4 regions of the Oceanobacillus sp. CF4.6 genome follow, and region 4 is predicted to be linked to each of the others. Evidence: riboswitches for the same ligand, from Rfam matches in the RefSeq annotation. Region 4 holds a riboswitch; each other region holds the start of a gene.
What was found. A riboswitch is a leader RNA that binds a small molecule or an ion and turns the genes downstream of it on or off. The one in region 4 is predicted to bind cyclic di-GMP.
Positions count from the first base shown of each region.

Region 1: another riboswitch for cyclic di-GMP. It lies ahead of ACHABU_RS09045 (EAL domain-containing protein); the one in region 4 lies ahead of ACHABU_RS16905 (GGDEF domain-containing protein).
Region 2: another riboswitch for cyclic di-GMP. It lies ahead of ACHABU_RS04625 (anti-repressor SinI family protein); the one in region 4 lies ahead of ACHABU_RS16905 (GGDEF domain-containing protein).
Region 3: another riboswitch for cyclic di-GMP. It lies ahead of ACHABU_RS02375 (type II secretion system protein); the one in region 4 lies ahead of ACHABU_RS16905 (GGDEF domain-containing protein).

Region 1 is NZ_JBIMEX010000004.1:181,869-189,355, reverse strand. It holds gene ACHABU_RS09070 (Spo0E family sporulation regulatory protein-aspartic acid phosphatase) at 30-221, shown strand; gene ACHABU_RS09065 (hypothetical protein) at 1,074-1,298, opposite strand; gene ACHABU_RS09060 (hypothetical protein) at 1,886-2,098, opposite strand; gene ACHABU_RS09055 (hypothetical protein) at 2,230-2,445, opposite strand; gene ACHABU_RS09050 (EAL domain-containing protein) at 2,463-2,792, opposite strand; gene ACHABU_RS09045 (EAL domain-containing protein) at 2,848-3,189, opposite strand; cyclic di-GMP riboswitch class I at 3,270-3,358, opposite strand; gene sda (sporulation histidine kinase inhibitor Sda) at 3,625-3,759, shown strand; gene ACHABU_RS09035 (hypothetical protein) at 3,872-4,036, shown strand; gene ACHABU_RS09030 (winged helix DNA-binding protein) at 4,249-4,566, shown strand; gene ACHABU_RS09025 (hypothetical protein) at 5,852-6,217, shown strand.
Region 2 is NZ_JBIMEX010000002.1:197,464-204,950, forward strand. It holds gene ACHABU_RS04600 (sensor histidine kinase) at 1-711, opposite strand, end outside; gene ACHABU_RS04605 (YigZ family protein) at 887-1,537, shown strand; gene ACHABU_RS04610 (hypothetical protein) at 1,579-1,737, opposite strand; gene ACHABU_RS04615 (VanZ family protein) at 1,885-2,385, opposite strand; gene ACHABU_RS04620 (helix-turn-helix domain-containing protein) at 2,560-2,889, opposite strand; gene ACHABU_RS04625 (anti-repressor SinI family protein) at 2,969-3,097, opposite strand; cyclic di-GMP riboswitch class I at 3,119-3,202, opposite strand; gene ACHABU_RS04630 (LCP family glycopolymer transferase) at 3,626-4,570, shown strand; gene ACHABU_RS04635 (penicillin-binding transpeptidase domain-containing protein) at 4,694-6,712, shown strand; gene ACHABU_RS04640 (IDEAL domain-containing protein) at 6,764-7,207, opposite strand; partial or broken gene ACHABU_RS04645 (DUF779 domain-containing protein) at 7,385-7,487, opposite strand, start outside.
Region 3 is NZ_JBIMEX010000001.1:438,462-445,948, forward strand. It holds gene ACHABU_RS02360 (hypothetical protein) at 1-20, opposite strand, end outside; gene pilM (type IV pilus biogenesis protein PilM) at 33-938, opposite strand; gene ACHABU_RS02370 (prepilin peptidase) at 951-1,706, opposite strand; gene ACHABU_RS02375 (type II secretion system protein) at 1,851-2,210, opposite strand; cyclic di-GMP riboswitch class II at 2,246-2,329, opposite strand; gene ACHABU_RS02380 (type II secretion system F family protein) at 2,404-3,600, opposite strand; gene ACHABU_RS02385 (type IV pilus twitching motility protein PilT) at 3,604-4,644, opposite strand; gene ACHABU_RS02390 (GspE/PulE family protein) at 4,656-6,278, opposite strand; gene ACHABU_RS02395 (hypothetical protein) at 6,275-6,751, opposite strand; gene ACHABU_RS02400 (type II secretion system protein) at 6,748-7,167, opposite strand; gene ACHABU_RS02405 (prepilin-type N-terminal cleavage/methylation domain-containing protein) at 7,229-7,487, shown strand, end outside.
Region 4 is NZ_JBIMEX010000013.1:49,473-56,959, reverse strand. It holds gene ACHABU_RS16915 (FtsX-like permease family protein) at 1-537, opposite strand, end outside; gene ACHABU_RS16910 (NADP-dependent oxidoreductase) at 979-1,914, opposite strand; gene ACHABU_RS16905 (GGDEF domain-containing protein) at 2,508-3,302, opposite strand; cyclic di-GMP riboswitch class I at 3,320-3,403, opposite strand; gene ACHABU_RS16900 (hypothetical protein) at 3,601-3,879, shown strand; gene ACHABU_RS16895 (creatininase family protein) at 4,097-4,948, opposite strand; gene ACHABU_RS16890 (MFS transporter) at 5,015-6,388, opposite strand; gene ACHABU_RS16885 (helix-turn-helix transcriptional regulator) at 6,601-7,329, opposite strand.

The DNA of each region.
Region 1 (7,487 bases), on a different contig from region 4:
GAAATCTATAATTTTTATGGGAGAAACTTATGTTTGCATATAACAAAGAAACGAAAGTGAACTTGATAGAGAAAATAAATCAGAAAAAAGAAACGTTGCTAAAAACGGCGGAAGTTTATGGTATTAGTAGTGAAAATACAATAGAATGTAGTCAAGAATTAGATAAATTAATTGTAGAGTATCAGAAAATAACAGAATCAAAAAGAGAAGGTTTAACATAAATACTATATTAATTACATACGATTTAAATCTTTACGAGACCTGGTCATTAAAAATAATTCAACAGGTTTCACACAACTCTTTGTACCTAATAAGGGGACTCAATAACACAAGATTTTATACTTAAAGATGAACATTAAATACTTTTAACTCTCGGATTGTATATTGCCATCACGCAGAACCAGTCGAGCCATCTTTTTTGATCCACTTAAATAAATTGCCAAAAAGCAGATATGTAGACCAGTTTTGAAGAAGTATGCCCATTTCAAGGTCTTGACAAGGAGCCTCTGTGGTAATAATTTCAGGAAATATACTGCAGCTAGGAGCTTGCCTGGCATGGGAAACCTATACATTACCACATCACCTTGTAAAGACCGTTTCCGAATATTTATAGTAAGTGAATAATACAGGATCACTTAATGGCAGAGGTGGATCAAAATGATGTTTTAGGTGGATCAATTTCATGGCATAGGTGGCTCATTTCAATGGCAATTATTTATAAAGCCAATTCGCAATTTTTTTCATCTAGGTCACGGAAAATAAATGTCACACAATTTTGATTTGGTGTTAGAGTTGGGAAACAAACTGGTAAAATCATGATGAGTTAACTGATTCGTTGGTCGATACGAGAGTTAACGAGGTATATGATTTTGATTTTGCACTTGAATTTCTGATTACCATAAAAAATGCCCATCTTTTATAAAGAGGCAATAAGTAAGGGGAGGACGGCCTTTGCAGCCATGTCCACTAAGTATTATTTACTTTGTTAATTAAACTATACTATTTTTTTATGCCTGAATATTCTTTTTTATTTGTAGGTTTTAACCTTTCTAGACAACTCCGTACATACCTTATTAACCATGGTCCTTCCTAATTAAATATTTCTGAAATCGTGGAACCGCAAGATTCTTCGATACTAATTTATTTATGTTTTGCTTTATCAGTGAATGATTGCCTTCATCTTCAGATAGCTCATCCATTGATACTGCATGTGGATATCTCTGATTAAGTCGAACAAGTATGCTTACTTCAATTAGAGTCAAATTATTTTCTTGTGCAATTTCTAAGTAGTTTACCATTAATTTCACTTCCTTTTATACAGTCACCTTTCCAACTTTACTAGAATGAAACCATGACTACTGTTAAGTTTTGGTAAATATTTTTTGTTTCAACTAAATTGTAAAATAGGATTTAATCTTCCCATATCCGTTCTTTTCCTGGTTATTAAAAATAATTCAAACAGGTTTAACACAAACTCTTGTAAGCAATAACACAAGATTTTATACTTAAAGATGAACATAAAATACTTTTAACTCTCGGATTAACTCCATAGTATTACTAAACTGTAAATTACAGTTTCTCACCACATCTTCTATGCTAAAATGTTTTAACACGCATTCATAGAGATGCAAACTATATTAATGTCCCTTTCTTTATTAGACGAGTGATTTTATGGATAGAAATGTCAGATTTTATCGCTAAATCGAAAGCGTTGGAATTTGGACACTTTAATAATATTCCTTTTACCTTTTCTATATTATCCACTTCTTCGTTGTAACAATCGCTACATAAATTGGATATAAGGCGGTCGATTTTTCCGCAATATACACAAGAACCATAGTTTTTCATCGTATTTCCCTCTCTAAATTTAATGAAAATAAAGTTATTACTTTATAATCTTGTACTTTTGCTCTTTTATCTCAATCAAGTTTTTTTCATTTAATTTATTGAGACTTACTTGAATTTGCCAATATATAGTCTTATCGTTTGTCATTTCCTCTATGGAAGCTGGGCAAGGATACCTACGGTTAAGACTAACAAGTATGCTTACTTCAATAAGATTAAGGTTATGTTTTTTTGAGATTTTTAAGAAATTCATTTACCAGTCTCCTTAATTATCTACAACAGTTCCATCTCCTACCTGTTGAATGCTCCAAAGGTTGACGTTTATGCTCTTTTTTAAAGAGGGTAATTTTAATACATCCCTCAATTATTACCATCTAAATCAGGCTATTCTACAGGTGTAATTTCATCAATCTGATTAATCATAAAATGCTCCACTGTTTTTGTATCATCTATATAGATAAGGGTGCTATTCTCATATTGATTAAATTTAATCATTCTTCCTTTGATCGTTTTCCGACCAATCCCCTCAAATATGATTTCCATTACTAATAGCCGATTATCTCTTATCCAGTCTTGAAAAAATTCTAGCAGATTTGCCATGTTAATCGTCCCTCGCTCTATGACATATTTTTCAAAGAAGTCGGCTTTCCCAACAAAAATCCTTGACCATATAAAACCCCTAAATCTTTAGCAACAGCCAGATCTTCAGTTTTTTCGATTCCTTCTAATATGAATTTCGTATTCGTATTTTCACAGTAAGTCATAAAGGATTTAATCATTTCCTGTTTCTGTTCCGAAACGGACAAATCAAATGCAAAATAATTATCCATTTTCAAATAATCAGGCTCTAATTCAATAATTGACTTTAAAGAAGCAGAACCCTTACCAACATCATCAATCGCTATCTGAAAGCCTCTTTTCTTTAACAAAGATATATTACTTTTCAAAGAGGTAATGTCAAAAACAATCTCCGCCTCGTTAATTTCAAAAATTATTTCTTCATTAATGGAGTTTAGATTTTGATAAAACTGTCGTTATAAAGGATGGGAAATCTGGGTTAACAAGGGTAGAAGGAAAGACATTGATGAATAACTTTCCATTCTCTGGTGAATATGGAGATTTAGAATATGAAGTAATTGCATTCTCAGTTGATCTTTTTTCTAATTCATAAAGCAGATTTACTTTTAAAGCAGTTTGAAAGACTACTTCCGGATTCTTAATAAGGTTTGATCGGAACAATACCTCGCACCCTATCTTTTTCCTTATTGTTAGATTGTATATAGGTTGAAAGTGATGGAAAAATTGTTGTTGTTCTATTAAGTCTTTTATCTTAGTTACAGGCATTCACAAAAGCTCCTTGATTAAAAAAATCCAAACAAAAACCACCTCAAAAGGTGGTAGCGTTTCAAACGTCAACCATCTTCTTCGGTAACCCGGCTGTCATAGCAAACTTAGTTGCCTTAGACCCGTAGCTTTGCGTCCCTATTTTTCAATAGGTTTGCCTTTATCGGAAATTGAACTGGTATTATTTTCCCTTACTTCCATTATAACTATTCCCTAAATAAAAACAACTTTTTTCGACAATTTACAACATTTCCTAACTTGACGTATCATTTTTATTTAATAGAGGATTTCTCATGATCCCTTTCAAATCACAAATTGTCTATGGCATTTCAAGTATAATTAGTATTTTATATAATAAGAGACTTAACAAAAATCTTTTTTTGATATACAGTGTATAATGTTGCCAATATTCTGGAGAGGAAAATATATGTGATAATGAATATTTCTGATGTTTTATTACTTCGTTCATATTACAAAGCTATAGATCAAAAAATACATTCAGATTTTATTGAAATTTTAAAAATCGAGATTGACAGAAGAAATCTGGAAACAACCAATCATCAAGTTTAACTCCGCAGGTTCGTACAATACATTTCAACCTTTTTTTCGCTTTTTAATTAAAATATTAAGGGATTGTTTTTATAAATGAATATATGTTATAAATGATACGGGAGAATTTGTTGTGGAAAAGAATCGTTTATATCTTCCTGCACTGACACTGGTACCAGGTTCGCGGTCATCATTTTTTGGAGTTCATTGGCTACTTTTTTTTCCTGATTCAATAAAAACACAACCTTTCAAAGATAGTCATTTTAGTATTGGTTTTTTAAATGTTTTTAATAAGTAAGAATGAATTTTAGTTCACTGTTCCTTCTGTTTAGGGCGTTTTGTTAATATGTGAAATAAGATGCTTAAAGTAAATGGTGCGTTAGTTTAACAAGCTATTTTGTTAATAAAAGGGACGAAGAGAACATTCTTCGTCCCTTTTTCAATGCGATTTATACTGTGATTTTGGGTGTAAAAGCTGTGTGATTTACCGTGTGATTTTGTGGGGCACCGTTGAAAAAAGAAGAGGAGCCATTAACAAATGAGATGATTTCGAGTTTGTGGAACCTGGAATTAACCAAGACCATGAAACGTCTGAATAAGTTCACACGCATTAGGTTATTGGAAAAGATTAAAAGCCCGCATGATGGACGAGTGGTTCATTACGTCTTAAACGAGCTTTATTTCCAAAAAGGGAAGACCACCACAAAACCAAGAGAAAAGTTCGTGAAACTATTCCAAAACAAACTGAGCGATGTCATTAATGAAGTCGAAAAGATTAATGAATTGAAGAATCGCCATCGTAAACCAAGACGAGCATACATAATATGATCGGACTCTTGCATTGCGTGATGCCCTACTTTCATATCGAAACCTATTATTTAGTATCCAACCCAGATGAATCGATATTGCAAGAAGGAGTGACGCTGCTCGAAGCCTTAGAACGAAATCCGAAAGCATTAAAGCATTTGTCTGAGAGTCACATCGGTCATATCCTGGGTATGAGAATGCCAACCGAAAAACCATTGATAACTACATGGATATCTTGCAAAAAGCAGGCGCGGTCATGGTATTAAAGTCAAAAAACAAAACCCGGTACTTAATCCATCCTGATTTGAAGTTCCGTTTGGATCACGATGGTATGGATAAATATACGCGCCATATTCGTGCGATGTGTGAACAGCACGATAACTGAGAAAGTGGCCCTATAACGCACTGCACCCCAAAGGTTAGAGTTAAATCTAATTTGGGGTGCATTTTATGCCTGTTTAGTTGCCTTTTTATTTGGGTATGCTTGAATAAAAACCGTTCTCTCATGGTAATACTTTTTTAGCCGAACTGTGCTGTGTCGGACATACTTTCCAATAAATATAGCCGTAAATAACCAATAAAACCCGTTCTCTGGTGGGGTCACTTCTCTTAAAAAAGCGTTCTCTCATGGTAATACTTTTTTAGCGAAACCGTGCTGTGTCGGACATACTTTTCAATAAATATAGCCGTAAATAACCAATAAAACCCGTTCTCTGGTGGGGTCACTTCTCTTAATGAAAGCGTTCTCTCATGGTAATACTTTTTTAGGCAAACCGTGCTGTGTCGGATATACTTTCCAATAAATATAGCCGTAAATAACCAATAAAACCCGTTCTCTGGTGGGGTCACTTCTCTTAAAAAACCGTTCCCTCATGGTAATACTTTTTAGCCGAACCGTGCTGTGTCGGATATACTTTCCAATAAATATAGCCGTAAATAACCAATAAAACCCGTTCTCTGGTAGGGTCACTTCTCTTAAAAAACCGTTCTTTTATGGTCATACATCGATCTCAACCCGTCCTCTAGCTGTCATACAACTCGAAAAAAGCGTTCTCTGGTGACATACTTCTTAAAAGAGTTATCCACAATAGAAACCTTTTAAAATACTTATCCACAGGTAATTTTCCGACCTTGTCCTCTTATATCTTGTTCCAACTCTTTATTAATAGAGAGGTGTGCGTCTACGGTGCTTAAAGCACCGTCCCCTCACAGGTATTCACATTGTTGTCGTTTGGTTTTATTTATTTTATAATTTATATAACATTTTATACCTAAATTAAAAAATAGAAAGGTGCGTTATGATTATATGATTTGTTCTTATTGCAAAACTGAAACACAAAATAGTAATGTATGTGACTTCTGCCGTGCCGATCTGCATGCAAAACGCCCTCAATTAAACCCGAACTTAGATGACACAGCAAGTGATTACACGCAACCACAATTAAAAGAACTACACACATATGATTTAATGCGCCTATTAAGCCATATACGAAAAGAACGTTCCGATATGTATAAAACCATGCAAACCGTCAGAAAAGCCCCCGACGAAGCTAAAATTGGCAATTATGACGAAGTTAACGAGGTTGGACAGCAAATGTATCAAGAACTCACCACAAAAAAGAACATCATCGAACAAATTCTGGTGGATCGTATGGGATATTACCCTCAATGAGCCGATGATAAGCTCTGAAGTGCTTTAAAAAAGAGGTCACGAAAAAAACAGATAGGCAGTTCCTATCGGGGGGAATGTAGTGACCTTGCCACAATCCTGTGAACCGTCCTTGGTATTGTTATTAGATATATCATGCTTCTGAGTGTTATCTAAATCTAATACATTGTTCTCAATAGATGCTTCAACCTCATTGGAAGAGAGAATCCGTTTTACCACTTCGTCGTTCTCAGAGATACTGTGAGCTCTGTGTAAATATGGTTGTACCTTACATTTGACAAGGCAATTTGCTTGAATACATTTGTACAAAGAAAGAATAGTTTACGGATAGTCAAAACTTGATATCTATTTGTTTAAAAACTTTAAGGGGAAGGTGAAAATAACTTATAGGTATTCGTTCCGTGTATTTTTTGTGAAAATGTGGTATGATGGTAGTATAGAAACATACAATAAAAAAATGACCATATCGTAGGAACTGTGGTCAAGTAGATACTCATCCTTCTGATAGGGGATTGGCGTTATCTAATCTAAAAGAAAAAATAGCCCTTACCCATTGGAGACAGGGGGCTATTTTTGCGTTAAAAATAGCAACAACGCCTGCAATTCTGTTCAAACTTCCTGTTACTTCGCCTCTATTACAAAATACAACGAAGCCCTAGGCGACGAATCCAGGGCATTATAAAGATCAACCACGGGAACCCCGACGCAGGGTTCCTATTATATTAAAAGGCGTTCTCTTATCGTTGGGGGGAACGTAGCTAACTAATAAGAAGAATATAGGTTGAAGATAGCCCATTAATTAAAAATTAATTTTTTCCCCTTGAATGAATAAAGCAAAGCGAATATACTAAAACTATAGATAAGGTGACGCGCGGTTACTTGTTCGGTGTTTCGCCACCATAAGTGCGAGCTCTAAAAGTGGGTGTCTCACTACCATAAACGTGAACTTTAAAAGCCGGTGTTTCGCCACCATGAGTGCGAGCTTTAAAAGTAGGTGTTTGACCACCAAAAGAGCAAATATATATAAATATTCAACTTGTAGCGCCCATTTCGCCGTCAACTCGATGTGGTGCGCCAGTAATAAATTTGTTTTCGTCAGATGCAAGAGGAAAGATTTGAAACCCTTACCGGTGGAACATAATAAGTTATTCAAATTGACTAGGGCGTTATCGCCCTGGTCTTTTTCCTATAAACAATAATATGTGCGATTGGCGTAAACCGATCATCTGATCCTATGAATCACAGAAAAAATTGGGGATCGCTAACATATAAT
Region 2 (7,487 bases), on a different contig from region 4:
TCTTCTCACTTCATACAAGGAAGAACGAACCATTTCTCTTACACTTCTTATTTCTGCTATTGCCTGATCAACCGAACCACTTTTTACTGTTCGTTCCATAAGTTCGGAACGCAATAAAATATTGGCAAGCATTTGTGCCGGCCCATCATGTATTTCTCTTGATATCTTTCTGCGTTCATCTTCTTGTGCTTCAATAATTTTCAACCCAAATTCCTGTTTCTCTTTTGCATTTTCTATCATTTCGTTAACTTGCCGGAAATCATCCTGCAAGTAAGTAAGAATTACTGAAATTTTTCCAGCCAATCCTTCAGCCCGATTGATGGTTTGAGATAAGGTGATTAATCTTCTTTCCAATTCATCCCGTTTATCACGCAATACTTTCTCTTCCTGGCGAAGCATAGCTAGATTTGTTTGCATAAGATGTGTATTTTCATATACCTCTCGTATATCCGCCTCGGAATATCGTTCAAAGTATTTACTTACCTCGGCTAATCGCTGTCGTGAAAAGCGGACTTTTTCTTCTAACTGATCTCCATTTTCAATATGCCGAAGTACTTTTTCCTTCGTTTCTTTTAGCTCAAATACAAGATGCTCATGTTCCTTACGAGCCTCTTCACTAATATTGAAAATTTCGTCCTTGCTATTTTCAACGACTTCGATCATTTCGTCGATGACGTGGTCCAAAGCCTTTTCACTTATCTTTACCGCCATATTTTTCCACCAACCTATGTTATAGTTATACGTATAGACATTTCATTTTTTTAGGGTCTTTTCCCTATATTGAGGAAATATTTTCCTAATTTAGATATATTTTTAACAACTTCTCTTTATATGATATTAAGGGTACCTATATACTATAATGTGCGTTAGAGGTGAGAAAATCAAGATGTTAAAAAACTATTATACCGTAAAAAAAGAAGGAAATGACCAGATTATTATCCAGAAATCCAGATTTATCGGCTATATTAAGCGGGTGGAAAGCGAAGAGGAAGCACAAATATTTATTCAGGAAATAAAGAAAAAACATCATGATGCTAACCATAATTGCTCTGCCTATATTATTGGAGAAAATGACCAAATCCAAAAAGCAAATGATGACGGCGAACCAACTGGTACTGCAGGCGTTCCGATGCTGGAAGTGCTTAAGAAACAGCATTTAAAGGATACCGCAGTCGTTGTAACAAGGTATTTTGGTGGAATTAAGCTTGGTGCTGGAGGACTAATTCGTGCATATGGAAGTACGACTTCTCAAGCTATTAAAACTACAGGTATTGTAAAAAGACAGCTTATGAAAGGTTTTTCCATAACGGTGGATTACAGCCTTCTAGGTAAATTGGAAAACGTGCTAAGAAATTCGGATCATCTTTTGGAAACAATTAACTATTTGGAAAGTGTTGCGTTTATCGTTTTTGTAAAAGTTGAGCAGGACGAAGCTTTTCAGAGTTGGATGGTAGACTTAACAAATGATCAGGCAGATATCAAAAGAATCGAATCTAAATATATTGAAATCGATGTTACTTCGACCGATAAAATATAGAAAAATGACAAAACAAAACTGCATCCTATAGGAATGCAGTTTTATTTTGCCATCGATTGTGCATATTTTTCCAAACGCTTACTGCTCGACAACTCACTAATCAGCATCTTGATCAACTCTTCCGAACTATGAATATTTTGCTTTTCGGTTTCATCAATCATTCGTCGCAGCATATTTTTATATTTTTCCTGCTCTACCATTCTCTTACCGCCTTTTCGTTCATATTCCAAGTTACTATCATTGCAATTAAAAAGAACTGTATCATAGTTTTTGGTAAATGCGTGTCGAACTATGTCGAAACAAGAAATAATTTATTTTCCCTCACCATACCTATACGACAAAAACTGTCATTTATGGGCGCTGTTTCGCCTTTTACCAAACCAATTTATACTAATGATACAAAAAACAGCTATTAAAGCTCCAATACTATCCAACATGACATCGCCGGCATATGGAGTTCTATTAGGTGTCATTCCCTGGTGCAGCTCATCTAAAACGGCATATATAACTGTCAGCAGAAAAGAAAATAGTAATCGTATTTCTATTCTAAAGTCAGTCGATTTTCTAAAAGCGATATAGAAAAAACAAGCTAACAAAAAGAAGACCGTAACATGTGCGCCTTTACGAATAAAAAATTCGATAAAGCCATTAATCCCAAGTACATCAACATTTACCAAGGAATGATTATAAGTAAAAGAAATCCAACCAACAAATGGCTCTAGAAAACTGAAATCAATCAGACTTCCCATCAAGGGTTTAATATCCTGCTGCTCATATGGTGTAGCTGAAGAATAGAAGATAATACCCATCCACCCCATCGGCAACAGCCAATATAAATATTTTTTCATCGTTAACAACCAAACTTTCTTATAAGAAATAAAACACCCTGAACGATAACGAGACTATTATATAGTATATCTGTTAATCCAATAATTTTCATCTATTAATTTCCCCTTATATATATAAAAGGGGAAATCGAAACATAAAAAAACCGTTAAGCAGTTGGCTTGACGGTTTTTCTCTTAATGATCTTGTTTTTGTTTCCATTTATTAAACTCCAGGTATTCTTTAAACTGTTCTTTCGATACTCCAGACTGCATTGCTTCCTGTACAATTTGCATCCATTCATTATCAAGTTCTGCTGTATCTATGGATTCATTTTCATTAATTACATCATTGACGGATACACCTAATACAGTACTGATCTTTTCAATAAACTGGATCGATGGATTAGATTGAAGGTTTCGCTCAATCGAACTAAGATATGATTTTGCTACCCCCGCTTTTTCAGCTAATTCAGAGATGGACATTCGTTTTTCCTGGCGTAATTTCTTTATCGTTTCACCGATCAAGTTCCTCACCTACTTTCACTGCGCATTATATCATATTTACAGTAAGTAGTTCTATATAGAGTACACTTTTTCATGAAAATTACGCCTTTTGTCCTGTGTCTTTTAAAAATTGGCGAATCTCATCCATTGAAATTCCCATTTTTTTTGCATTCTTTATTAAGACTACCCATTCCTCATCAACTGCCACATTTTCAATAATCTTTTCCACAATCCGTCCCCCATTATTCATCCAGACAATCCAGCCATCTTAGCATAATGCTTTAGACCCGTGACTTTGCGCCCTTACCTTTCGATAAGTTTGCCCTTTTCTGAGGATTTCATTTATTTCATATGACTATCATACTATATAAACTAACACAATAGGTTGACTTCTTTTGTCGGATACAGACTAGTTTTGTAATTGACGAAAATACAACTATTATTCAATTGTTGGAATTCTAGTTTCATTGTATCTGCCGTAAGTTAACAAGGAAAATCACTTCTTAAATTTTAAACTTTCATGAAATAGGAAAATACTTCTTAAAAAATGGAACCGCTTCCTGTTACTATTATTTTATTAATAAACAAAAAATCCAGTCACCTTAAATAAACAAAAACCTACTTATTTCTTTAAATTCCATAGACTATATTCGCTATTTCAGATATAATTTATCCAAGATTTGATATTTTTTTACAAGTAACTACTAGTCAAAAAGTCTTATAATGGAAATCATAATTAATACAGAGGAGAATACGAGTGGTATCAAGAGCAGAGAAAAGACAAAATAAGAAAAAACGCAAATGGCCTTATTGGGTTGGTGGAATAATATTGGCATTAATTTTACTTGTTGGAGGATTAGCATTCTATGTTTGGAATCAGGTCGGTGCTACCGTAGAAACCATGCACAATCCGCTGGCAAGAGATGAAGACCCAGAAAGACAAAAACAAATACAGAATATCTTTAAAGAAACGGATTCTGTTAATATTCTTTTGCTTGGCGTTGATGAACGCTCCGGTGATAAGGGTCGATCCGATACAATGATTCTTTTGTCTGTTAATCCAAATACGGAATCGATGATTATGTTGAGCATACCACGTGATACTTATGTGAATATACCTGGACGGGGACAGGATAAGATAAATCATGCCTATGCTTTTGGTGGAACTGATTTATCGGTACAAACTGTCGAAGAAGCATTTGACCTTCCGATTCATACGTATGCAAGGGTGAATATGGAAGGCTTTCAACAAGGAATTGATGCATTAGGTGGCGTTACAATCAATAATGATCTAGCCTTCTCACAAGATGGTCACACCTATCCTGAAGGGCAAATTATGTTAAATGGTGAAGAAGCACTAAGTTTTATTCGCATGCGCTATGAAGATCCACGTGGAGACATGGGTCGAAATGATCGTCAACGAAAAGTAATTACCGCTGCCATGAATGAAGCGGCAAGTTTTAATAGCATTACCAAAGTTGGAGAGATACTGAATATTTTAGGTGACAATGTACAAACCAACCTAGATATGAAAAAAATACAAACCTTGTTCACTGGTTACGCAGGAGCACGCAAAGATGTGTCCACAATGGAAATAAGCGGTTCCGGACAAACCATTAATGGTGTTTGGTATTATATCGTTCCGGATTCTGAGTTTAACCGTATTCATACAGAGATAAAAGATCATATGGAAGCCAATTAGGAATGGTAAAATGAAAAGTCACCTGTGTATCATAAAACAGCGTGGCTTTTCTGTTCGATGTACAAATTTTTGTATATCGTTGATGGTATACTATATATAGAAAAAAAGTTGGGGGTATAATTTATGAAACGAATATTATTATTATTTATAATTCCACTTGTTCTTGTGGCATGTTCCAATGATGAAGAGGTCACACCGAATGAGCGTTTTAATGACTATGTCAACCACTGGAATGAACAGGAAGTTGGAGAAATGTACGGGATGTTTTCTCAGGCAGCAACAGAGAGCTATCCTGAAGATCAATCAACTTTACGAACAGAAAAAATTTATCAGGATCTAAACGTTTCTGATTTACAAATAGTTTTTGAAGAATTAAACGAAGAAGAGCTTGAAATGGCAATGGAAGAAGGTACAGCGAAACTGCCTTTCACCGTTAATATGGAGACGATCGCCGGACCAATTACTTATGAGTATGAAGCAACACTTGTCCAGCAGGGTGAAGAAGACGAAGAAGAGGAATTAAATTGGTATGTAAATTGGGACCCCGGATTTATTTTTCCTGATTTGAAAGACGGCGGCGAAATTGGTATCCATACGGTTAATCCAAAACGTGGAGAAATCCTTGACCGTAACCAAATGCCTTTAGCAATCAATGGGACAATTGTTGAAGTCGGCGTTGTCCCTGGTGAGCTTGGAAATAACGCTGAACAGTCAAAAAAACAAATTGCGGAATTGCTCGGTATAAGTACTGAATCTGTTGACACGGCTCTTAATGCCGGCTGGGTCGAAGATAATTTGTTTGTACCACTCAAAAGTGCCCTGCCTTCTGAAGAGGAACTTCTACCCGAGTTAAGTGCCATTGATGGCGTACGGCTTAGAGAAACTACCGGACGTATCTACCCAGCTGGCGAGGCAGCTGGGCATCTTGTTGGATATATCCGAAGTATAACTGCTGATGATTTGGAAGACCTTGATCCTTCTCAATATAGTGCGAATGATAAAATTGGTTCACGTGGACTTGAAGCAAATTATGAGGAGCAACTTAAAGGAAAAAAAGGAGTAAAAATTACAATTAACAAAGAAGAACAAGATGAAATCGTACTTGCTGAAACACCTGTGGAAGACGGCGAAACAATAAGCGTTACAATTGATGTTAATGTTCAAGAAAAATTGTTTAACTCCTATGAAGAAGATGCAGGAACAGCTGCTGCGATTCATCCAAAAACCGGTGAGACATTAGCACTTGTTAGTAGCCCTGCGTTTGACCCAAATGAAGTTTTATATGGTACATCAGGAGATTTATGGGAAAGAATAGAAAACGATGAGCAAAACCCTTTAATTAACCGGTTTGCTTCTACCTATGCCCCCGGGTCTGTTTTTAAACCCGTCACAGGTGCAATCGGATTAAAGAATGGAAGTATCGAACTTGGTCAAGGAATAGAAATTGATGGTAAAACGTGGAGCAATGGAGAAGGCTGGGGAAATTATGAGGTTACAAGGGTTTCCACCTCAGATGGTCCTGTTGACCTTGAAGATGCGTTAATCCGTTCTGACAATATCTTTTTTGCAAGAAAGGCGGTTGAAATGGGATCCGATGCCTATGTAAGTGGTCTGAAAGAATTTGGATTTGGTGAAGATTTACCATTTGAATATCCAATCACAATGTCAACCATTTCATCAAGTGGTGATCTGGATGATGAAATCTTATTAGCAAACTCCAGCTATGGCCAAGGTGAATTGGAAATGAGTGCACTTCATGTGGCATTAACCTACACGACATTCTTAAATGAAGGGAATATGATTAAGCCTACATTCCTAACAAGTGAAGAAACAGCTCAAGTATGGAAAGAAGGATTAATTACACCGGAACAGGCAACAGCCATTCAAGAAGCTTTAAGAAAAGTTGTTACAGAAGGTACAGCGAAAAAAGCTCAGAATGCAGACTTTCCTATTTCAGGTAAAACGAGCACGGTAGAGTTAAAGCTTTCGGATAGTGAGTCAGGTGCTGAGAATGGCTGGTTTGTAGGTTACCCAACGGATGATCAGGACATCCTAATTGCAATGATGGTGGAAGAAACACAGGATAAAGAAGGCGGACTTGCCGTTCAAAAAGTGACGGATGTCTTAACACAAATGAAATAGTTTCCAAAGCAAAAAAATCTACTCCTTTCGTTGCAGGAGTAGATTTTTATTTTATAATAATTTCGCCAGCGAATAAAACATATTTTCATCACGTGCATCAAGTGCCATATCGATCAGCCTTTTGATATTATCTCTTTCCAATTCATGAATAAATAGATGGGTAGCTTTTTCTTGGTCTGTTTTACTTAAGCTTGCATCGCTGTGGTAATACGATTCAGCAATCGAATGCAATTGCTTGAGAAAATCAGGGATGGAAATGAGTTTGGACATCGGGACATTTACGACGTCTTTACCATTTTGAAAAGCAAAGACCGCATCGGTATTTTCTACCATCTTTGTTTTTCGATTAATCCGTATTTCATTGGCCTCAACAGGAATGAATTGATAAACCTTTTTATTGATCATGACCGAAAAATATTGATACGCTAAAATAATACGGACATATTTATCTTCTGTTTTAACATAGTACGGTTTTAGCATTTTAACAGTTACCATCGATTCCACCTCCCAATTTTTCTTACGCAATATCAATCTAAATTTTCAGTTAATTTATTTTACATGAATTTTCTGCGAATTACAAGAAGAAGTTTTGAAGAAGCCTTTCATTCTGGTAGGGTAATCGTCAATTTTCATTTTATCCTTCGATATATGACGATTAAATTAATGATTGATTCATTTTTTCTCTATTTCTGTAAATACTCGGGATCTTGTAAGAAATTGTTTCCCTTCAGGACCTTCGAGGGAGAACATGCCACCCCTCCCCTTCACTGCGTCA
Region 3 (7,487 bases), on a different contig from region 4:
AAATTAATTTCTATATTCATGATTGCTCCCCCTTACGAATCTTTCTTTAAAGCCAGTCCAAGAACGTCGATATACTTAGCTGTAAGCTCCTCTTCTTCAAAGCGATGGATTGGTATTGTTACCAATTTGGATAGACTGGATTTCACAGATTCAAGGAAAGGGAAATCACCGGAAAGAAGCAGCTGATTAATTTCGGACTCCCCTTTTGTAATTGAATATTGATAAAAATCGATAATCCGATTAATTTCTATAATATATTCACTGATTAACTGCTGTGCAGACTCTTCCTCCAAATCTTTCGTGATACTCATTTTCATATATCTTGAAAAAATAGCTTTATGATTTCGGAATGCTGTTAGCATCAATGCATCTTTATTCCAGTGAATCAATAATACATAATTCTTTTTTTCCTGCTTCGTTAGATAGTAATAACGGTAAACGGATAAAGATGTTAGATCAGCAGCCATCGGTTTTAATCCTGCTTTATCAAACGCTTCTTCAAAAGTGGTGATCTTATCTTTCGGATACGCAAATAATAGAATATCTCTATTTTTCTCATCTGCTTCTAGAAATTCGATTGCAATTGCTGGATTGGAAAATGGTAAATAAAAACTGTTTCCGATTTGTGTTTTTACATAGCCTGCTGTTTCTTCTTTTGTTAACGTTGCCGGGACTTGTAATTGGCGAATAACAATCGTATCATCCGGCATAGCAAAGAATAATTTCTTCCGTTTCCATTTATGCTTATGGACAAGTTCATTTACGACTTCAACAAAAATGACTTTATTTTGAATCATACCGTCCTTGATTGTCCCATCAGGCAATTCCACTTCCCCATGTATGACCATACCGACGACATTATTGTGTTTATGGTAACTGTATCGCAATACCTGATTGGTAATTACCATATTGACTCTTCCATTATTCATAATCCCCATGTTGTCACCCGCTTATATAAGTAGATTAAAGTACCAATTGATGATTGAATCCCCGTAAAAATAAGTAATTAAAGCTGCCAAAACGATATATGGACCGAATGGCACTGGCTGCTTTCTTTCGATTACGTTAAATAGAATTAGCATCATACCTATCACAGACCCAATTACACATGCCAGGAAAAAAGCCACTAAAATCTTTTCGGTTCCGAGAACAATTCCAAGTACACCGAAAAGTTTCATATCGCCTGCCCCCATACCGCCACGGCTTATTAAAATAATAATAAAAATGAGGCCAAAGCCAATAATAGCACCAACGATTGCCGACCACCATGGATTCAAGGGTACCACAAATCGCATCACGATGAAAAATGGTAGGAAGAAAAAAAGCACCTTATTTGGAATCAACATGTAGGTTATGTCTGTTACTAGTATAATCATTAGCATAGAAACTAAAAGTAATACGGTGATCAATTCGAATTGGAATCCAAGCGTGTAATAGCTCCATGCGAATAAAATGCCTGTGAAAAGCTCAATGGTTGGGTATATGTATGAAATGCTTTGTTTGCAATGTCGGCATTTTCCACGTTGGACCAGAAATGAAAATAAAGGGATATTTTCATACCATGTTAATTGTTGCTTGCAATTCGGGCACATTGAACGGTCATTTGCGAAGGGTATATGTTGTGGGATGCGTAGTCCGACGACATTGTAGAACGAGCCGAATATTAGGCCTAGGAGGAAGAATAGGATTGTTAGGGGTGTGGTCATTTTTTTGGACTCCTTAATTCTTAATATACTTGAATAAAACGCCCTGCAATATTAGATGCAAGGCGTATATATTTCATAATATTTTAATTTATTTATGTCCTACATTTTTTAACTCAAATCTACAGAATACTTCTTGTGTTATTATTATGGTTTACCATTACCACTATAAGTAAAAGTATCGCCTGTTTTTGAAACTGTACCTGTGTAAACTTCAGAATCACTATCTCCAGGGATTTCTATGTCTCCATCTAAGAATCCAGCAGTTACTAGATCTCCAACTGACATACCCTCTGTAAACAACTCACTAAGATCAGCCAATTTCGCGGCATTTTCAATTAACTCAACATTTGCTAGTTTTGCATCATTCTCTGATTTAGTAATTATTCCACTAACACTAGGCACCGCAATCGCCAAAATAATCCCCAATATAACAATAACTGCCAAAAGCTCTACCAATGTAAAACCTTTCTCTTTCTTCATCATCTTCTTCATTTTTTGTAACATAACATCTCCGCCTTCCTTAATCTAAGTTTCTATTAATTCCAGTCGGCCGGTTGCACTACTCACTCCAAATTACCCAAGTGCCCAAATATAGGTAATTCATCATCGTATCCTACTAAACTCCTATTACTTTTTCATTATATTATACTTTTTACCATATTTCTACAATTATCTTCACTAAATTTTGAATAAATTACTACATATTCTCAAACATACCAAACATTGGTATAACGATTGCCATTACAATACTACCAACCATCACGGTTAGTATAATAATCATCAATGGCTCGATTAATATTTTGATCCGACTTGAAAGCTGATCAACTTCTTCTTCATAAAAATCGGCAGCTTTAGTAAGCATATGATCCAATGTACCTGTTTTTTCACCAATTTGTATCATTTGTACAATTAATGTTGGGAATGCCCAGTGGTCTTTCATCGGCTTCGTCAGTGAGTCTCCAACTTCCAATGACTTCCTTGCCCGGGTTAGTGCATTCTCTATCACCCTATTTCCAACTACCTTTTCGGTAATTTCCACCGATTGCAAAATAGGTACAGCACTATTGACAAGTGTGCTCAATGTTTGGGTCATCCTAACCAATGCGCCTTTATGAACGAGTACCCCGAGAAAAGGAAATTTCATTTTTATCAGATCCATTCGGTATTTTACTCTATCGTATTGAATCAAATATTTGTATAAAACGACGACGATTGCAATGACGAATAGCAGCATCCACCAGTATTTCCCTGCAAAATCACTTAGGTTGATGACGAACTGGGTATACGTTGGAATTTCCTCACCCATGGAGCTGAACATGCCAACAAACTGCGGTACGATAAAAACAAGCAGAAAAATACTCAAAATAACGGTAATGACTCCTACCACACTTGGATAAAGCAGTGCTGAAATTACCCTTTGTTTGTTCCGGTATTGCTTTTCATAGTAATCTGCCATTTCATTCAGGATTTCATCCAGTTTTCCGCTTACCTCACCGGCATGAATCATATTTACAAGCAGTTCCGGGAAAATCTTCGGATGCCGCTCGCATGCTTTGGATAGAGGCTGACCTTGGTCAAGCTGTTTATCTATATCTGCCAGGGCGTTTTTTAATGCGTAATTGTTGGTCTGCTGCATCATCGTTTTGGTCGCATCGGAAATCGAGATCCCCGCATGTATCAATGTGGAGTATTGTCTGAGAAAAATAACGAAATCTTTATTCTTTACTCTGTTTTGTAAAATAATATCTTTATTCCAAGGCTTTGTTTCCTCTATTTCAAAAATGATTAATCCATCTCTTTCAAGCTGTGAGAGTGCGATGTTTTTCGTATCTGCTTCGATCTTTCCCTTTATCTTCTGACCCGATATTCTCCGCCCACTATATTGAAAATTCATCCTTTAGAAGCTCCCTCCCTGCATAAACGGAGCAGCAGTTTCAAAGTCAATTTCATTTTCATGAATCAATCGTTTCAAATCCATCTCAAGCGTATGCATCCCCTTGTCTCTTGATGTTTGGAGCACATTTTGAATCTGATGCAGCTTTTCATTACGAATCAAATTTTTAACAGCAGACGAATTAATTAATATTTCCGTTGCAACCCGTCGATGCATTTGGTCCTTTGTAATGAGCAACCGTTGAGAAATGACTGCCTGTAAGATGGTTGATAATTGGATTCGTATTTGTCCCTGCTGTTCGGGAGGGAATACATCGATGATGCGCTCAATTGTGGAGACAGCATCGGTTGTATGTAACGTTGCAAAAACCAAATGACCCGTTTCAGCAGCCGTAATGGCTGTAGAAATGGTTTCCAGGTCCCGCATTTCTCCGACCAGAATCACATCTGGATCTTGACGAAGACTTGCCCGCAGTCCATTCACAAAATTATTCGTGTCAAATCCAACTTCACGTTGGTCAATAATTGATTTATTATGCGAATACATGTACTCTATTGGATCCTCCAAAGTAATGATATGTTTTCGCATGGTTTGGTTTATATAATCAATCATGGAAGCCTGGGTCGTGCTCTTTCCACTTCCTGTTGGCCCAGTTACTAGAATCAGCCCTTGTGGATAATGAACCATTTCTTTTGTGATCAACGGCAATTTTAATTGCTCGATGGACGGTATTTCAGCTGGTATAATTCTAACTGCAAAGGATAATTCCCCGCGCTGATAGAAGGTGTTCATCCGGAATCGGGATACACCATGAATCCCGTAGGAAAAATCCAGTTCCCGTTTTACACGGAGGATCTCTAATTGTTCTTCCGTTAAGATTAGACTCACAATCTGTCTTGTATCAGCTGGTACAATTTTTGGAAAATCCTGTTCGACCAAGTTCCCGTTTATCCGGAAGATTGGTGCTTTTCCGACGGTTAAATGTACATCCGACGCCTTTTTTTCATACGCTTCTATTAACCATTTTTCAAATTCTCGCTTCATCTCAATTCACCCTATACATTAATGGATACTTGCATAATTTCATCGATTGTTGTCAATCCTGATTTCACTTTTTCCAAACCATCTTGAATAAGGAAAGCCATCCCTTGTTCTTTCGCATAATTACGAAGATCGCCAGTCGATTTATTGTTCAGCAACATACTTTTCATCCTATCGTCGAGTACGAGGACTTCATGGATTGCAATTCTTCCACGATAACCCGTATGGTGACATACACTACAGCCCCCACCATGGAAAACATGATCTGCTTCTACGCCGTTTTTGGAAAATATCTCTTTTTCCATTTCAGTCATTTCCCGTTCTGTACGACAGTCGCGGCAAATTTTACGTACTAAACGTTGGGCAACAACACCGGATAAAGAAGAAACAACAAGATATGGTTCGATTCCCATGTCGATGAGCCTTGGTATGGATTCCACTGCACTGTTCGTATGCAATGTACTGAATACTAAATGACCAGTTAGCGACGAGCGTATCGCAATTTCTGCCGTATCCTGGTCACGTATTTCTCCTACCATAATTATATTTGGATCCTGTCTTAAAATAGAACGAAGGCCTTCAGCAAAGGTTAAACCGATTTTACTGTTTACTTGTACCTGGTTAATCCCTTCCATCTGATATTCTACTGGATCCTCCACCGTTATAATATTTACATTCTCGGAATTCAACATATTCACAGAAGCATATAGTGTAGATGTTTTCCCGGATCCTGTTGGGCCAGTCAACAGGACAAGTCCGGACGGTTGTTTAATTAGATCACTGTATTTTTTTCGATTTTCTTCTGAAAAACTAAGTTCTGTCAAATCCATCATGGCGTTATTCAAATCAAGAATACGGATGACTACCTTTTCTCCATGAACTGTAGGTAGACAAGAAATTCTTAGATCGACTGGCGTGTTGCCGACTAACGTCTTGATGCGTCCATCCTGTGGCAATCGAGTTTGGGTAATATTCATATCTGCCAATATTTTAATCCTGGCAACGAGCGAATTTTGCATCTGTTTAGGAACCATTTTCTCTGTTTGCAAACGTCCATCAATACGATAGCGGATATGAACATTTGCAACGTGCGGATCAATATGTATATCACTCGCTTTTAATTGAACCCCCGTATTCAGGAGCTGATCTAGCAAACGGATTACCGGTGCCTCTTCTCCTTCATTCGAATCCATCATCATATCTGAATCATTTTTAAAATAGTGCTTATTAATCGCAAATAATATATCGTCTTTTGCAGCGATTACTGGTGAAATCGTAAATCCTGTCCCAATTTCCAAATCATCGATGACAAAATAATCCATCGGGTCATGCATGGCAATTGTCAGTGTGTTATCCTGTATTTTCAATGGCATAATGATATTCTCTTGAGCAGCTTCCTTTGTCACGAAACTGAGCACATTTTCTTCAATTGGATAGCGATATAACGACACATGTGGAATACCCAATTGAAACTCGAGAACTTCAATAAGCTGCTGTTCGGTTATAAAACCATGTTCGAGCAAAGCATCTCCCATTTTTTGATCATCTTTTTTATTTTCAAGTGCTTCCATTATCTGTTCCTCGGAAACAAGACCTGCATCCTGAAGCAAATCTCCTAGACGTTTTCGTTTCATCATTCGGGTTCCTCACTTTCATCTTGTTCAGTTATGTTGATGACGATGGTTCCATTAGAAGTTGCTTCTGCATCAGTAACAGCGCCTACACTTTTAAAATGAATACTTTTCTCATCTTCGTTATAGCCTTCAAAAGTGATTTCATATGTTCTATTTTCATCAACATGAACCGGTTGCTCTACACTACTTAATAAATCATCTATGAATAGTTGTACAACATTAGTAAGTTCATCTTCTTCTGGATTCTCGTTCATTTTCTCCTCTAGAAGATGTTGATTTATTTCAACTAGTCTCTGAAAATAAGTAACACCCATCTCGGCAACAAGCTGGGCATCTATTTGTTTCTCCATTGTAGTTACCTGTTTGGTTGTATTTGTTACTACAGTAAATAAACCCAATATAAACACAAGAAATAAAGTAATTATCATTACCGTGAGTACGAGTGCAGCACCTTTTTCATTTCTATATGTTTTCATTCTAAATCACCTGAAATATAGGTATACGATTCACTAACTAGTTTCCCAGACTCAGTAAGTATATTAATCTTTGTACGATATAAATCCGGTTCTTGCTCTTCGCAAGTATTTAACATTGATTTATAATTAATCCCATTTAACGTATATTCTTTATAAAAGACATCTTCTCCTTGATACGTATCACACTGTTGGACATTATCAAAGAACGCATGTACATCTAAATTTTTAACTTCACTGCTTACTTGAGGCAATAGATTACTAGCGACCAATTCATCATCCGTTGTCTGTGTCCAACTCATTATTTGTGGAAAAAATGGTAATAATGTACCAATTACCATTACTAAAAGCGCAATAGATGCTATAATTTCAATAAGGGTGAACCCCTTGCTGTTCCACATTTTAAATTTATTATACAAAGAAGTTCACTCCTCAAACGTGACTTTTCTACTATTATACCATTTTATGGGATGTGAAAAAATGAAATTTCGACAATTTACAAACACAAAAGGAATGACATTGGTAGAGTTGCTTGCTGCCCTTAGTTTATTTGCGTTGGTAATTGCTCTTTCTTCGACGGTTATTATTCAGATGGTAAGTGGGGAAAGTAATACTAGCAATGATATTTCATTGAAGCAGGAAACAAATTTGTTAATAAATGAGATGAGAACTGATTACCAGAAAAAAATTAAAAATACGAGCAACAATGAAACATTTAATATTTGCTATCAAAATGAAT
Region 4 (7,487 bases):
CATTTCATAATCTCTTGCATAATCTGAGATGACAAACTCTTTCTCATACCCTCCGCTGTTCACCGTAATTACATCACCTATTTTGAGGTTATAAAGTTCCATGAAATAGATGGGAACAGCAACGAAACCTTCCTTTACATCCAGCTTCTCATTATCCAGATCCAGGATAAAATCAAATTTCTTATTCTGAACAACAAATGAAATATCCTGTATCGTTCCAGCCATCGATTGATTATTGCCAAAATGAATATGACGTCCATCCATATTCAGAAGAACCATCGTCTCCTGCATTGCTATGTTCTCTCGTTGCTCTTCAGTAAATTGATCGATTGCTTCTTGGTCATATTCACCGGAATGCATCTGCGTAATATCAGCAGGTACTGCACTTTCCTCAAGATCAGACAGTGACTGCATCAGATTGGCAATGATATTTGTTCCACTAGCTGCCAAAATAACTGCTAAAGTTATAAAGACAAATACGGATATTGTTGAAATTTTATTCCTGAGAAGATCGTTCTTTACCATTTTAAAAAACAAACTTTTACCTCCTTTCTTCATCGATAATTTTACATGCTGGTTTCTTAACAGACTGACCTGAATGATTATTGAACTTACTAAAGTAATCATATAAATTAGTATCTATTAGGTAAACCTGCTTGAGTCTAATTATTTACTAAGCCCTCAGCCCTATTTTTCTAATATTATAAAATATATAAATAGAAATGGATCAAGAGGAAGTGGATAAGTAAAAATTGCTTCAACTGCAACTGACAATCAAGAGTTAATGAAAAATGATGTCGGCCCCTAATTGCTAAAAACTAATTGGGACAAGAAACCTGTCCCCACGGTCCACATGAGGAAGATGACTAACCTGTGCTCCAATAAATGGTTAAAAAAATTGCTGGTGATTTCTCACCATAAAAAATACCCGATAATGATGGTTAGTCATTATTGGGTATTTTTTGGACTTTACACCGATTATTTAACTTTTATTACAATTTTCCCTTTGGCATGATGTGTCTCACTTAATTCATGTGCTTTTTGTAACGCTTCTGCTGAAAAATCAAATACACTACCCACTTGAGGCTTAAGTATTCTTTTCTCAAGTAATTCGCCTATTTCACCTAGCTGTTTACCATTTGGCGTTAACCAATAGGAGCTTGCTGTTACTTGATGCTTTTCTATTAATGCTGGATCGGGTTGTCCGGCAATAGTTACTAGTCTGCCACCAGGCTTTAATATTTGGAAGCTTTTATTTAAAATGTCGCCGCCCATTGTATCAATGACTACATCATAATCACTTAATTCTTCTTCAAATTGTTGTATGCGGTAATTAATGAATTCATCTGCACCTAGCTCTTTTACATATGCTTCATTTTTTTCACTCGCTGTTGTAGCGACATAGGCACCCAAATGTTTTGCCATTTGAATGGCCAAACTTCCTACACCACCAGCTCCAGCATGGATGAGTACTTTATCTCCTTGCTTGACTTTTGTATTATCCACTAAACACTGCCAAGCGGTTAAACCTGCTAATGGAATAGAGGCAGCTTCTTCAAATGTCAGGTTGCTAGGCTTTTTCGCAAGCAATTCCTCATCCACAGTCGTAAATTCCGCATAAGTACCTTCAGCGGTAGTATCCGGTCGTGCAAAAACTTCATCCCCGACCTGAAAATACGTCACTTCACTTCCAACTTCAACGATCTTACCAGCAACATCCCAGCCAAGGATAATTGGGAATGTCCAATCAAGCATCTGCTTTAAGTAACCCGCACGAAGCTTCCAATCAATCGGATTAATGGAAGTTGCATAAACCTCAACAAGTACTTGGTTTGCTTTTATTTCTGGTTTCGGTAGCTCCTGCTCCACCAACACATTTTTACTACCATATTCATTGATGACAACTGCACGCATGAATAGCACTCCCTTTTACGAAATATATTTGCAAGCTCTAGTATTAGTTTCTTCCTAAGAAGTCATTCCTTCTCTCCAGAGCTTGATAAAAACTCTAACATAAGATTTTCACTTCCATGTATCTAATTGATACACAATATATCTTAGCTTCTAATAACTTGAAATCAAAATAAATTGCTTAGAAGGTGGTAGATTATGGATCAAATCACCTTCTCTTTAATAGGGTAGCGTCAGGAAAATGCGGATTTACACAACGTTAAGCAGATTACAACATAGAAATCGGTTCCTAACACGATAGGAACCGATTTTTTGATTTGTGTTAAGCTAATGCACCAGTTAGTGATTACTCAGCTTCTTTTAAGAAAGAAAATATACTTAACTAATCCGATTGCCTAAAAAGTACCATAGGGATGCTTTCAATCATTTACTAGTAACAATATCTCTTCATAAGGACCATACACTTCTATTTCGTACTCTTCTTGAAGCAAAGTACACCGTTAGTACAAAATAGAGGTTTACTTTAAAATAATAAGCTCCAATATTTAATATCAATTAAAAATTGCTATCTGATTTCTACCGTTTTCTTTTGCTTTTTATAACGCATTATCGGTCTTTTCGATAAACGTTTCTACTTCCTCTCCACTGTAAGAAGATACTCCAATGCTGATTGTAAAATGGATGCGTTCGTTGTTATAAGTAAAATCCGATTTTTCTATAGACTCACGTATACGTTCTGCTAGGATTAGTCCTTCTTCAGCGTCGGTGTTTGGCATAATAACTGCGAATTCTTCCCCTCCAAAACGAACAAAAGCATCTGAGTTTCTTACATTACTTCCAATCATATTTGAAATATGCTTAAGTGCTTCGTCCCCACATTGATGACCGTAATGATCATTAACTTTCTTGAAATGGTCTATATCTAACAACAAAAAAATTAGAGGATTGTTATTCTTTTTACTAAAAGGAATCGTTTTTTCCATAAAAAAATCAAAATACCTTCGATTATAAATTCCAGTTAACGCATCGGTAATAGTCAATTCTTCCACTTCTTTTAACAAGTTGGAAGATTTAATTATGAAATACCCAACAAATACAGTGACGGACCAATTAATCATTGAACCAAAGATAAGTTCGATCATCAGATTTGTCTCGATGCTAGTTCTCTGCGTAACCTCTGTTGTGAACTTCAAAGCAGTGTAAAAGATGCTAGCTCCTATAATTACTTTCCATTTCGGATACATATAAACTATCATGATAGTCGGAATTAGAAAGAGATTCCAAGTCCTAGGATAATGTCTATTCGCTTCATCCGTTAAAATCGTGTCTATGACAACAGGGGAAAACGTAAATAAAATAATTATTAAGTAGTAAAAACCTTTTCTTTTCAATTTCTTTCGTTACTCCTTTCGGTAATCCAGCCATCGTTGCTTAATGCTTTAGATCTGTGATTTTGCGTCATTACCTTTCGATAATTTTGCCTTTTTCAATAGAGTTGCTAAGTAAATAAGTATACAACATTAGATGCGATGCTTCCAAGGTTTTACTAAATAATCTGATTTTCATCTGTATCCATTGTCTAATATTGAACTACTACACATTAGTCAAAGAGCTTCTCTACTTATTGTAGAAACGCACCAGTTTGATGAATAAGGTCTTATACGTTGTCATAAAGTATCAGTAACAGCATTGCTAAGGAGAGTAGGCAAATGGTTAGATTTTAAAAGTAAAAAAGTTGTCTTAGTAACTTTGATTAGTGGATTAGTTCTATTCCTAATCGTTAATTTTAATGGAAAGTCGTTGGATGAAGATAATAAAAGTAATGGAGGAAGCAATCTTACATTTGAACAGCAAATTAAAAATTTTGGAGAAAAACAAACGAGTAAAGTCCCCAAAGATTACACACCAGAAGAAGCAATGGAGAATGGCGATATCACTCCAACTAACAGGCAACATCCTTACAAATAAGAAAAAACGTGTTTCAATTAATCAGTTGTCATTGCTTTTTAGCAATCCTCCTATTTCGTGCATTTTCTTATAATAAAACGCACACTAAATTGCGCAATCATTTGTAACAAAAAATGACTACCAAATCAGCATACAATTTGATAGTCACTTTCACTTATATTTTTAATGTTTGCGCTAGGTAACGGAACCCGTTCGTATTATTTACGGTCCCTGAAACTTACCTCGGAAGCCACTCCCCATATCGCTTCATACTAACATTTTGCGTATATTCATCCAATTCCCTCAATTGCTTCACAACAGTAACCATATCTAACCCCTCAACAATTTCATTGATCGCTGCGACACCAGATTTGGCATAGCCTTCACGTTCATCTGCCGTTTTCAATAATGGTGTATATAAGTGGTCGGAAGCATGGTCAAAATAATAGCCAACCGCACCGGATTGTAGTGCATATTTTCCAAGGGGCGATGCTGGATGGTCCGCATTTGCTTTCATTACTTTTTCCACATCATAGCTAACAGATTTGGACTCTGGTACGTTAAGTGGAACATCTTCCAATCTACCTAAGATGTCATAGGCACCTATCGCCATATCATTGAATTTCTCAAAGAAGTTAAACGATAAGTCTTTCACGGTTCCAATCGTCACCATTAAGTCCATATAAAGAATAGGTGCTTTGGTACGGTCAAAAAAGTCGCGGATCATTGGACCAACTGTTAAATATGCTGGTCCATGTAAAGTAACATAAACTTGTCTTCTGAATCCTTGATGAAGTAGTGACTGTGCAATTCTATCTAAGTATGCTGCACCGTCTTTTGTTGTCATTTGTACTGTTCCACGTCCAGTAGGAGTTGCTCCTGCAAAGAAATATGGGAGATTATGAAGAACCAGTCCATCCGCAGCCTCCGCCATTTTCAATGCAAACGCTTCTGCCAAAACCGTTTCTGAATCTAGTGGCAATGCACCATGTGTTTCTGTTACGCCGACTGGAATAAAGATAAGATCATTTTTATCTAGATACGCTTCTACTTCCCCGTTTGTTAGTTTCGATAAAAATCTTGTACGCATGTTTATCTCTCCTATCTATTTATTGCTATAGGAATTCTACTAATAGATTCCTATAGAGTAAATGAATTATGATGATTTTCTTCTTAATTCTAGCTCCTCATACATCGCATTTGTCTTCTTACCGTTTAAGTTAAAGATGAACAATAGACCAATCAACATGAGTGTAAACGCGATAATTGGCAAGCCATTGTACATACGAAGAACACCTTCTGCCACTTCTTGTGATTGCGAAGTAGATCCAGTAGCATATCCTACCCAACCAAGGGAATAACTACCTAATGCAGATCCAACCCCCATACCGACTTTACGGGAAAAGGAATAAATCGAATAAAGCGTTCCGTCATATCGTTTTCCAGTTTGCATTTCTGTATAATCCAAAGCATCTGCTACAAGTGCCCAAACAATCATAACAAAAACACTATTCGCTAGCATGCCGATATTATAAACCGTAATATAAAGATAAACGTTTTCAATTGTTAACAAGGTTAGGAATGCCATTGCAATGATACTAAAAGTAGATGTTGCAATCACTAGATTACGCTTTCCAAATAATTTCACTAATTTTGGTAGGAAAAGGAACAAAATTAACATAATCCCTATTTGTACAAAGGAGTTAATCGTAAAGGCACTTGGACTACCGAAGTACTCTGCAAATACAATTGGGGCTAATTGGGTTACCCCATTGATAACAATTAACGAACCAACAGAAGCAACCATCATCCCGACTAATTGTCTATTTTTCAATGCTGCTGTTAAAGCATCTTTAAATTTATAGTCTATTTTCTTACCAACTGGATTGTCATCTCTTACACGTTCCGTTGAAAGCTTCACCAGACCTGTGTAAGCAAGCAATGAACAAACCGCAAAGACAATCGAGATAATAAAGAATGCATCTGGAATAATTGCACCATTACTATCATAGATAAACATTGGTACGAAAGAAAGTGCCCCAATTCCAACAATCAATCCACCAACCGCACGTGCACGCGATAATTTTGTACGTTCAATTGGATCTTGCGTAATAACCGCTGCAAGTGACCCATAAGGAATCGAATCCGCAGTATAAGCGATGCCGTAAAATAAGTACACAAAGACTACCCAAACATGAGTCGCCGCTGTACCCCAACTTGATACATCTGCAAACGCCAACAATACTGCTGCAGCTAAGAACCATTTGGATATACTAATATATGGTAAGAACTTGTCCCCACTTTTTCCGATTTTCCATCGGTCTGGAATGCTTCCCATAATAACATCGGTGAACGCGTCAAAGATTCTGGAAACTAAAAATAAGGTCCCCATGAAGTATGGGCTTACTCCTAATACGGAGGTTACAAATAATAGAAAGAAACCTCCGATATATAAATTAACAAAGCTACCTCCAATATCTCCTAAAGCATAGCCAAACTGGTCTCGCACACCAAACTTTCTCTGTTTCATCTTGAACCCTCCCGTTAATAGTTAATTTTTCTATCTAGGCGTGTTTATTACTTTGTTTTGTATATAAAGTAATAAATAATTGATATGAAAGCGCTTAAAACCTATAAGACTATTATATTGTAAATGCTTACATTAGTTTTAATCTAAAATCACCTGTTTTTATACTAATATTGCATTTTATATATGAAAAGGAAATCAAGACGCAAAACAAACTATTCCTCCAAACTGTTTAAATGTGCTTTCCTGAAGGTTTTTGGCGTAACTCCTTCTTCTTTCTTAAATATCTTAGAAAAATACTGAGGGTTATTAAATCCAACCATGATGGCAATATCTGTCATCGAAAGATTTGAATGAATAAGAAGTTCTTTTGCTTCTTTTATTCGCTTTTGATTACGCCAATGGCTAATCGTAGTCCCCTTCTCTTTCTTAAACGCACGCATAAGGTGGGATGGGTGGACGTGTAAATCATGCGCCATCTCTTCTATCAAAAACTCTTCAGCAAAGTTGGTTTCTATATAATGAATAGCTTTATCCGCAATACTAGGATTTGTGATTTTGTCGTAACGAATGGAGGGATCTGCATATTCATCAATCATGTTCAGATGAATCGTATCAAGTTTAGAAATTTGCTCGGTATGCTCAATCATTATTGCATACTTTTCCGAGATAAAGTGGGATTGCGCAGCGTTGAGTCCCCCTTTTTCAGCACTATAACTATAAAGGGAATTATGTGACAGCAGGAAATTCTTATAAGAACGAAGCATGTTCCCAGGTACGCGTTTAAAAATATTCAAGGAATCCTCTTTCAAGACCTTCAATATTTCCTGCTTATAGTAGTCCATTTGCTTTGTATTGCAAGTTAGGATTGCTTGAAGAAATGCTTCTCTACTTTGATGATCTTGTTCAATTCTTTGATTCATGGGGCTGCTATTCACTTCCATAGATGGATTCTCCCTGCTATATCGTTGTTTAAATAAAACGATTTTTAATTCTCTATATTCATATTATAGTTAAGAAACTAAAAAAAGAAATGATTCCCGATCATTATGAGGCATCATTTCTCTTTAGATAAAGGGTAAAGGTATTCATCAGAGCTCTC